3 linked regions of the Novipirellula artificiosorum genome follow. Each later gene encodes a partner of the first gene's protein in a complex. Links are inferred from orthologs where the notes say so. Each region holds a gene or a part of one and is shown in the gene's direction. Other genes may lie near its edges. The genes, in order: accD, accB and Poly41_RS02200.

Region 1 (2,927 bases):
TCGAACGTAACCACTCTGCCACACAAGCGACTCGCGCGGTCGAACAGGCGGCCGAGGTGATTGGCAACGTTTCGATCGATTTGATCTTTGCCGCGCCGGGGGAAACGTTGCGGGATTGGCAAGCCGATTTGCGGACTGTGTTGGATTTACCGGTCCAACATCTGTCGGCCTACGCCTTGACCTTTGAAAAGGGAACGCCGTTTTGGAACGCTCGGATGCACGGCCAAATCAAGAGCGTCAGTGAAACAACGGAAATCAAGATGTACGAATCGACGCGACATCTGACCGCCGAGTCGGGCATGGCCCAATACGAGATTTCCAATTTTGCGTTGCCCGGATTTCACAGTCGCCACAACATGGCGTATTGGCTAGGCCGCGGTTGGTTCGCAGCGGGCCCCGGCGCAGCGAGGTTTTCGGAGGGACGACGCGAAGTGAACCACCGCAGCACCACGACCTACTTGAACCGGATGGAACGAGGTGAAAGTCCCGTCGCAGAAACCGAAACCTTGACGCAGCGGCAATCGGCTCGCGAGCGAGCTGCGTTTGGCGTCCGCATGATCGATGGGATCGACTTGACCGAGATCGGCCGAGACACAGGGGTCAATCTGTGGAGCGAGTGTGCCGCGGAAATCGAGCAAGCGATCACGGTCGGCTGGCTCGAGCGATCTGAAGACCGGATTCGATTGACCCCGTCAGGGCTGCTATTCGCCGATGCCGTCGCAGCCGAGCTGTTGCCGTAGCCCCGCCAGAGCGCCAAAATTTGAGGCGGCATCGATCGAGCCAACTCGATAAAGTACATTCGGTATTCCGATTTTCCTCGATTTCCCATGTCGCCCCTGTCCGCTCCGATGGCAACCGTCCATTCCCAATCCCCCGTTCTTGCTGAGACTTCGACACCCATGAGCCAATCCAAGAAACGCGGCGTCCCCGAAGGTTTGTGGGTCAAATGTCCAGGCTGTTCCGCTTCGGTCTATAAAAAAGAGGTCGAGCAGCGTTTGAATGTCTGTCCAAAATGCGAGTACCACTTCTACGTTTCTGCCCACGAGCGAATCGCGCAGGTGCTCGACGATGGCACCTTCGAACCCATGAACGAGCACCTCCGTTCGACCGACCCGCTGGAATTCGCCGATCGACGGAAATACTCTGAGCGTTTAGTGGGTGAACAAAAACGCACAGGCTTAACCGATGCGGTGGTCACGGGAACCGGCATGATCCGTGCCCGTCGCGTTGCGTTCGCCGTCACCGACAGTGCCTTCATCATGGGCAGTATGGGATCGGTCGTGGGGGAACGGCTGACTCGCTTGGTCGAATTTGCGACCGAACAGGAGCTGCCTCTGATCATCATTAGCGCCAGCGGTGGAGGGGCTCGAATGCACGAGGGAATCTTGTCGCTGATGCAAATGGCCAAGGTGACCGCGGCGCTGGCCCGCTACGACGAAGCCTGCGGGTTGTTTGTTAGCGTGCTGACCAATCCGACCATGGGAGGCGTCGCTGCCAGCTTCGCGTCGCTCGGCGACCTGGTTTTTGCAGAACCCAAAGCATTGATCGGATTTGCCGGCCCGCGAACAATTAAGGCAACGATCGGGATTGAGCTGCCCGAGGGGTTCCAGACGAGCGAATTCTTGCTGGAACATGGATACATCGACCGGATCGTTCCGAGAAAGAGCCTAAAAACCGAGATTGCTCGCGCCATCGACTATTGTGGAAAGTAGGTTTCTTTCGGCAGGTCTTCCTGAAGGACCCCTCTCTTTTAGAGGTCGTGCTGTTTAGAGGGGGTGGGTCCCCCTTTGAAACGTTTTTTTTCGAGGTTGCATCATTCCAATGGGTCTTTTCGATTCGATTAAAGCGAGGCTCGGTTCGGGGGCATCCGCAGCCAAAGCGACAAGCCGAATCAACGTGGAAGCGAGATTCGAACGGATGCGCACCAGCGCGATCGGAACGATGAGTAGCTTCTTCGTCGCTCGCGATCGGGAACAAGACCGGATCGTCGGCGTCAAATTGCTCGACATCGAAAAGATGGAGCTGTTCGAGAGCCGCTTCAAACGCTTGAACAAGCCGAGCGAAGGGGAAATCGCGATGGGGATGTCCCACGCCCACATCGTCAAAACCTACGAAGCCGGCCTGACGACCAAGGGCCAGCCGATCTTGGTGATGGAATACATCGAAGGCCCCAGTCTACAGCACATTATCGTCAAAAAGCAGGAGAGCTTGGTCGAGGGCCGAAGGTTGATGCTCATTCGCGAAATGGGCGAAGCGCTCAAATATGTTCATTCTCGCGGTTTCATTCATCGAGATATCTGTCCGCGCAATTATATTTGTCTGCCCGACATCAGCGGGGTCAAGCTGATCGACTTTGGACTGACCATCCCCGCCACCCCACCGTTCATGGCACCGGGGAACCGCACCGGCACCCCGTTGTACATGTCGCCGGAAATCGTTCGACGACGGCACACGGACCAGCGCGTCGACATTTTTTCCTTCGGGATCACCTGTTATTGCCTTTGTAGTTTCAAGCACCCTTGGCAAGGGGATGAGGTCAATGGCCGCGCCGCGCTCTACCACGACACCTCGCCCCCGAAGGATTTGTTGCAGTATTGCCCCAACATCGACCCGAAACTCGCCCGAGCCATCATGGCGGCACTTCAGCCAAAGGTGGAAGAGCGAACCCCCACAATGGACCAGTTCCTGCAATCGATTCGGATGATCAAAGGCGAGTACTGAGCCAGGCTTCGTGCTTTTCTGGCGGAGCCGAGATGGGTTCCGAGCAACCCAAAGACGTCAAACGACCGGTACAATCGGCCACCGCTTACAATCACAGCTCGGATTCAGGGTTTTCCCTATGAATTCGTTGACATTCGATTTCGCCGCTAACTATACTTCAATAGCGTGTTAAGTGAGGCAATCTCGTCTGAACAGGCAAATACTGT
Region 2 (2,965 bases), on another replicon or contig:
GCGGAATCGCTTTTAACACGAAGTCACACACCATGAATCCCCGTATCGAAGCGCTTCGATCATTGCTTGACTCGCTCAAAGTGGATGCGATGTTGGTGACCGACGAGATCAACGTCCGCTACCTTTCCGGCTTTACTGGCGATAGCTCCTACTTACTGATTGGGCCCTCGGAAACCCGAATGCTGAGCGATGGTCGGTACGAAATTCAGTTGGCCGAAGAGTGCCCCGGTTTGCAGACCCTGATTCGTCCGCCCAGCCAATTACTGGTGGACTTGGTTCAAGAGGTGATCAATAGTTCCCCTTATGGTCCAATTGGAATCGAGGCGGGCCACGTCACCTTAGCGCAGTACCGCGAGTGGTGCGAGAAGTGCCCCTCCGTTGAATGGATCGAAACCTCTTCGACGGTGGAGCAGTTGAGAATGGTCAAGGACGAGGGGGAGATCAAGATCATCCGCGAGGCGGTGTCGATCGCCGAACGCTGCTTTCAATCGCTGATGCCGATGCTGACGACGAAATGGACGGAGCGGCAGATCGCTCATGAGTTGGAGTCAAGAATGCGATTCTTGGGCGCCGAATCGGCAAGTTTTAAGCCGATCGTGGCGTTGGATGCTGCGGCCGCACTTCCCCACTATCAGCCAGCGGAGGTCAACATTCCGTCCACCGGAACCCTCTTGATCGACTGGGGAGCCAAGTTTCAGGGCTATGCCAGCGATTTGACGCGAACGATGACGATTGGGCCAATTTCGCAGGCTTTTCAACGAGTCTATTCAGCGGTGTTGGAAGCACAATTGGCCGCAATTGAAGCGATCCGCCCCGGCGTCGAAGGCAAGCAGGTTGACGCAATTGCCCGTGGAATGCTTGAAAAAGCAGGCTTTGGCAACGAGTTTAACCATGGACTCGGCCATGGAATTGGCCTACAAATCCACGAATCTCCTCGAATGAGCGCCAACTGCGATCAAATCCTGCAACCTGGCATGATTGTGACCGTTGAACCCGGCGTCTATTTGCGAGATCAGTTCGGTATTCGGATTGAGGACGACTGCTTAGTGACCGCAACGGGCTGCGAAGTGCTCAGCGGTTTGGCAAAGGGCCTCGATGATTGTCGCGTTGTGCTGTAAAACTTGGCCTTTCAAAAATCCGTTTTCGGGCGAGTCCCCATTTTAACCATGAACGTCAATGCTACTGACGGTGAATCAAATATGAGTAAAGGCGGAAAGCCGAGCCAGAACGTGTTCGATATTGAACGGCTCCGGACCATTATCGAGTTGATGGAAGAACACGAATTGTCAGAAGTTGACCTGCAACAGGGTGACGAAAAGATCAAATTGAATCGTGGCGCCGCTGCCCCGGCGGTGGTCCATCATGCCGCTGCGGCCGCGATCTCGTCGCCCGCAACGGCGGTGCCTGCCAGCGAAACGGACAAACACGCAGGCACGGTGACCATCAATGCGCCGATGGTCGGAACCTTTTACGCCAAAGCGACACCGGAATCGCCCCCCTTCGTGAAGGTCGGCCAACGTGTCAGCGAAGACACCATTGTTTGCATCGTTGAAGCGATGAAGGTGTTCAACGAGATTCCCGCCGAGTGCTCCGGGACGATCACCGAGATTTTGGTAGTCGACCAACAAGCGGTTGATTTTGGAAAACCCATGTTCCGCGTCGATCCTAACGCGTAATCGCATTCGCAGAGAACTTCTCTTGATCAAGAAAATCCTAATCGCCAATCGTGGCGAAATAGCCTTACGTGTGATCCGTGCATGCCGTGAAATGGGCATCCGCTCGGTGGCCGTGTACAGCCAAGCCGATGCCGACTCGATGCACGTCCGATTGGCCGACGAAGCCTACTGCGTCGGCAAACCACGCAGTGCCGATAGCTACTTGAAAATCGACCAAATCATCGCCGCAGCGGAAGTCGCCGGCGTTGACGCGATTCATCCCGGCTATGGTTTCCTGGCCGAGAATGCCCATTTTAACGAAGTGTGTCGGTCGAGCGGATTTGAGTTCATCGGTCCGAGTCCCCAAGCGATGGAAAAGCTGGGCGACAAGAATACCGCGCGGAAGATGGCGATCGAAAACGAAGTTCCCGTCGTCCCCGGCAGCGACGGGCTGATCGAAAATGACGCCGATGCCATCGCCACCGCTGCGAAGATCGGCTATCCCGTTTTGATCAAAGCAACCGCGGGCGGTGGCGGTAAGGGAATGAGGGTGGCCGAGGACGAAGCATCGCTTGCCACCGCATTTTCCCAAGCTCGAAAGGAAGCGGAAGCGGCCTTTGGCAATGGTGGATGCTATCTGGAAAAGTACATCGGCTCCCCACGGCATATCGAAGTCCAAGTGATTGCGGACAATTATGGCAATGTGTGCCATTTGTTCGAGCGTGATTGCAGCGTCCAGCGGCGGCACCAGAAATTGATCGAAGAAGCGCCGAGCCCAAGCTTGCCAGCGGATCGACGTGAAGCGATTTGCGCCGCAGCCGTCCGAATGATCAAAGGTGCCGAGTACAGCAACGCGGCGACCGTCGAGTTCATCGTCGATGCCGACAATAACTTTTACTTCATCGAAGTCAACGCGCGCATCCAAGTGGAGCATCCCGTCAGCGAGATGGTCACGGGGGTCGATTTGATCCGTGAACAGATTCGTGTTGCCGGCGGCGAGAAACTGTCTTTCACGCAAGACCAAATTGAGTGTCGCGGCGTGGCGATGGAGTGCCGGATCAACGCGGAAAACCCCGACAAAAATTTCCAACCGAACCCGGGAAAGATTCTCAAGATCTTTATTCCTGGCGGACTCGGTGTCCGTTTTGATTCGCACGTGTACGCTGGCTACACCGTCCCCGCCTACTATGACTCGATGATCGGCAAGTTGATTGTCTACCGCTCGACTCGTGAAGAAGCGATCGCGACAATGCGACGAGCGTTGATGGAACTCCAAGTCGAGGGTATCGCGACCACCGCCTCGTTCCATG
Region 3 (3,158 bases), on another replicon or contig:
GACTGATTGACTGATGACAAAAACTCGCGACTTTCTTGGCCCGTACCGGTTGGCCCGCCTGATTCGTGCCGGCAGCACATGTGATGTCTGGGAAGCGATCGACGAAAATGACCAACAGCGATACGCGCTGAAGTTGCTCAAACCGTCGGCTCGCGACAACCGCTCGGAAATCGCTTTGCTGAAACATGAATACGCGGTCGCTTCCGATCTGCACAGTCCACGAATCATCAAGGTCTATGATTATCGAGTGGAAGCGGGAACACCCTTTATCGCGATGGAATTGTTCAGCGAACTGAACATGAAACAAGCACTTCGCCGAGGCCCCGATTCCTTGGCGTACATTCTCGACAAGGTCGTCTCGCAGGCAGCCGAAGGTCTGTATTTCATGCACACCAAGAACTGGCTGCACCTGGATATCAAGCCCGACAACTTTTTGGTGAGCCGTGATGGGGAGACCAAACTGATCGACTTCACGATTGCCGAGAAAAAGAAGACAGGGCTCAGCAAACTGTTCCATAGCAGTTCCAAGATGGCGAAGGGGACACGCAGCTACATGTCGCCCGAACAGATTCGTTCGAAATTATGCGACGAGCGTTCGGACGTATACAGCTTTGGGTGCGTGTTGTTTGAAGCATGCACGGGCAAGCCACCTTTCACAGGAGACACGCCGAACGATTTGCTGAACAAGCACTTGACCGCATCGATCCCCAGCCCGATCGTCTACAACGATAACGTGAGCAAAGACTTCGCCGACTTGATTCGTCATATGATGGCGAAGAAACCCGATAGTCGCCCGTCGTCGATGTGGGAGTTCTTGAAAAAGTTTCGCACGATCGAGCTATTCAAGAAGCGGCCGCGCATTCCTGAGGTGAGTGTCTTCGACAGCATGCCAGGCATCCGTGGCGCCGAAGACATGCTTCGCAAAGGGCCGAGCTTGGAAGTCCAGACGGATGACGTTACCAAGCCAGCAAAAACCGATGACGAGCAAGCCCAGAAAAAGGAAGACGACAAAGCATGAGCGCAGGACCAGGACTCGAATTCGAGAACGAAATTGCCGAGCTTGAAAGCCAGATTGCGACGTTTGAGCGACAAACCGAGCGAAGTGACGAAATCGACAAAGAGATTCGGTCACTGCGGCTGCAATTGATCGATACGCTTCGTCAAGTTTACGGCTCACTCGATGCATGGCAGACCGTGCAAGTGTCGCGCCACAAAAATCGACCGTACACTCGCGACTACTTGAACCTAGCGTTCGACGAATTTGTCGAACTCTACGGCGACAAGCACTTTGGCGACGACCGGGCCATGCTGTCGGGTTTCGCCAAACTCGATCGCTTCAAAGTCATGGTGCTGGGTCATCAAAAAGGTCGAACGTTCAAAGAACGGGCCGCCTGCCACTTCGGCTGTGCTCACCCGGAGGGCTACCGCAAAGCCATGACCAAAATGCGGCTCGCAGAAAAGTACCAGTTGCCACTGATTTGCTTTATCGACACGCCCGGCGCCTATCCCGGGATCGGCGCCGAAGAACGTGGTCAGGCTCAAGTGATCGCCGAAAGCATGTTCATGATGAGCCGTCTGAAAACACCGATTATTTGCATTGTGATTGGTGAAGGCGGTTCTGGCGGTGCGCTTGGCATTGGGCTCGGCGATCGCGTCGCGATGCTTCAGCACGCTTACTACAGCGTGATTAGCCCAGAAGGCTGTGCGGGCATTTTGTGGAAAAGTCACGAGCATGCTCCCAAAGCGGCCGCCGCGCTACGGTTCACCAGCAGCGACTTGTCTCGGTTCGGCGTGGTCGATGATGTGATCGAAGAACCGCTCGGCGGCGCCCACCGTGATCACCACCAAATGGCCTCACGATTGAAGAGCTATCTGTCACGAACGCTGTCGGATTTAGAGACGCGATCGATCGAACAATTGGTCAACGAACGCTACGAAAAGTTCCGCCGCATCGGCGTCTTCCTGGAAGACCCTTCCAGCTCCATGACGCCATCGCCGGTCACGAACGAAGCTTGATCGGAGCGGCAGGACACGGCACTTTTCGACCGCCCCGCAACGTCCGATAATGCCCCTTATGTTGTATTAAGGATACGGTTTTCTCCGTGCAGGGCGCATTTCGCCTGTTGTGACTCTCCCATCACAGGCTGTAGCAAGGAACTCCTGCTCTCGCCAAGCTTACCGCTGGTACGTACCGCCCCAGGGTTGCTGGGCTTGGCGAGGTTGCGATTGATCTTGCAGAGCACCCGTTGCCGGTTCGCTCCAGAACGATTCGGGTAAAAAATCGCCGACTTGTTCTTGGGCGATCTGACTGCTGATTCGCTCGATCACGCCTTGGTCGCCGCCGGCTTCCGTCGCGTTGAATTTCTCTTCAAATCGATCCAAGTACGGCTGGACGACTTGCTGGATCTCTGGCGGGATCACCGATTCGCTACGTGTGAGCACGCCGGCGATGTAGTTACCACTTTTGCTTTCGACGATTCTCTCGCGCGCCGATGGACCCATCAACGTTACGGCAAAGAGCGTAATCAAGATGCAATACAGCGATCCTTTGGCCAGACCAAACAAAGCCCCGACCTGACGATCGAACTCTTTCAGCTTCAATCGATCGATCGATCCGCTGACCATCCGAAACGCCACCCAAACCACCAACGACGTACCGATAAACAGAATCAGCATCGCCAAGAAACGGTTCCACGGCGGCTCGGCCTGAATCGATTCGCTGAACGGCTCGCGAAAGTGATACGCGACCAGATAGCTAACCACGATGGAGGCAATCGAGGCCAATTGCCAAGCAAACCCTTTGACAGCACCGAACAGCATCGCGCCGACGAGCACCACCAACATCACGATGTCGTAAATTTCCACTTGAGCGCTTCCATGCAAAAAAGAGAAACAGGAGAGGGCGGTTTGCTAGCAAAAAAGGCAGCAAGTCGATCCAGTCTCCGCCATCCGAATGCCCCGAGTGCGTGTACACCCGGTTTGCGGTTGGCAGTGTAGCGAAAGCCTTGGGACAAGCGAAGATCAATCGATGTGGCGATGGCTCCGTAGAATTCCGTATCAATAGACTGACGCACCGTCTTTCGATTGCACTCCCCTGCCCTTTGCTTTCAATACCCAATTCAAGTGGCTGATTTCAAATCACACATCACCGGCAGCAC

What was found.
Region 2: the proteins of accD (region 1) and accB are in contact, whole or in part, in a solved structure (PDB 8UXZ), measured with the Escherichia coli proteins. The link is inferred for Novipirellula artificiosorum from one-to-one orthologs.
Region 3: the proteins of accD (region 1) and Poly41_RS02200 are in contact, whole or in part, in a solved structure (PDB 8UXZ), measured with the Escherichia coli proteins. The link is inferred for Novipirellula artificiosorum from one-to-one orthologs.

What each region holds. Positions count from the first base shown.
Region 1 is NZ_SJPV01000011.1:20,228-23,154, reverse strand. The notes cover bases 1-2,769. They hold accD (acetyl-CoA carboxylase, carboxyltransferase subunit beta), read left to right. Parts: upstream 1-827; coding sequence 828-1,712; downstream 1,713-2,769. Other genes in these bases: Poly41_RS24510 (serine/threonine protein kinase), read left to right, coding at 1,822-2,721; hemW (radical SAM family heme chaperone HemW), read left to right, coding at 1-740.
Region 2 is NZ_SJPV01000003.1:541,708-544,672, forward strand. Bases 131-2,937 are described here. They hold accB (acetyl-CoA carboxylase biotin carboxyl carrier protein), read left to right. Parts: upstream 131-1,199; coding sequence 1,200-1,676; downstream 1,677-2,937. Other genes in these bases: Poly41_RS11820 (M24 family metallopeptidase), read left to right, coding at 131-1,118; accC (acetyl-CoA carboxylase biotin carboxylase subunit), read left to right, coding at 1,699-2,937. In the rest of the region: more of Poly41_RS11820, read left to right, coding at 33-130; more of accC, read left to right, coding at 2,938-2,965. UniProt on the Escherichia coli protein: This protein is a component of the acetyl coenzyme A carboxylase complex; first, biotin carboxylase catalyzes the carboxylation of the carrier protein and then the transcarboxylase transfers the carboxyl group to form malonyl-CoA.
Region 3 is NZ_SJPV01000001.1:647,384-650,541, forward strand. The notes cover bases 16-3,015. They hold Poly41_RS02200 (acetyl-CoA carboxylase carboxyltransferase subunit alpha), read left to right. Parts: upstream 16-1,014; coding sequence 1,015-2,016; downstream 2,017-3,015. Other genes in these bases: Poly41_RS02195 (serine/threonine-protein kinase), read left to right, coding at 16-1,018; Poly41_RS02205 (CvpA family protein), read right to left, coding at 2,176-2,865. Outside these bases: more of Poly41_RS02195, read left to right, coding at 14-15; Poly41_RS02210 (metal-dependent hydrolase), read left to right, coding at 3,124-3,158. UniProt on the Escherichia coli protein: Component of the acetyl coenzyme A carboxylase (ACC) complex. First, biotin carboxylase catalyzes the carboxylation of biotin on its carrier protein (BCCP) and then the CO(2) group is transferred by the carboxyltransferase to acetyl-CoA to form malonyl-CoA.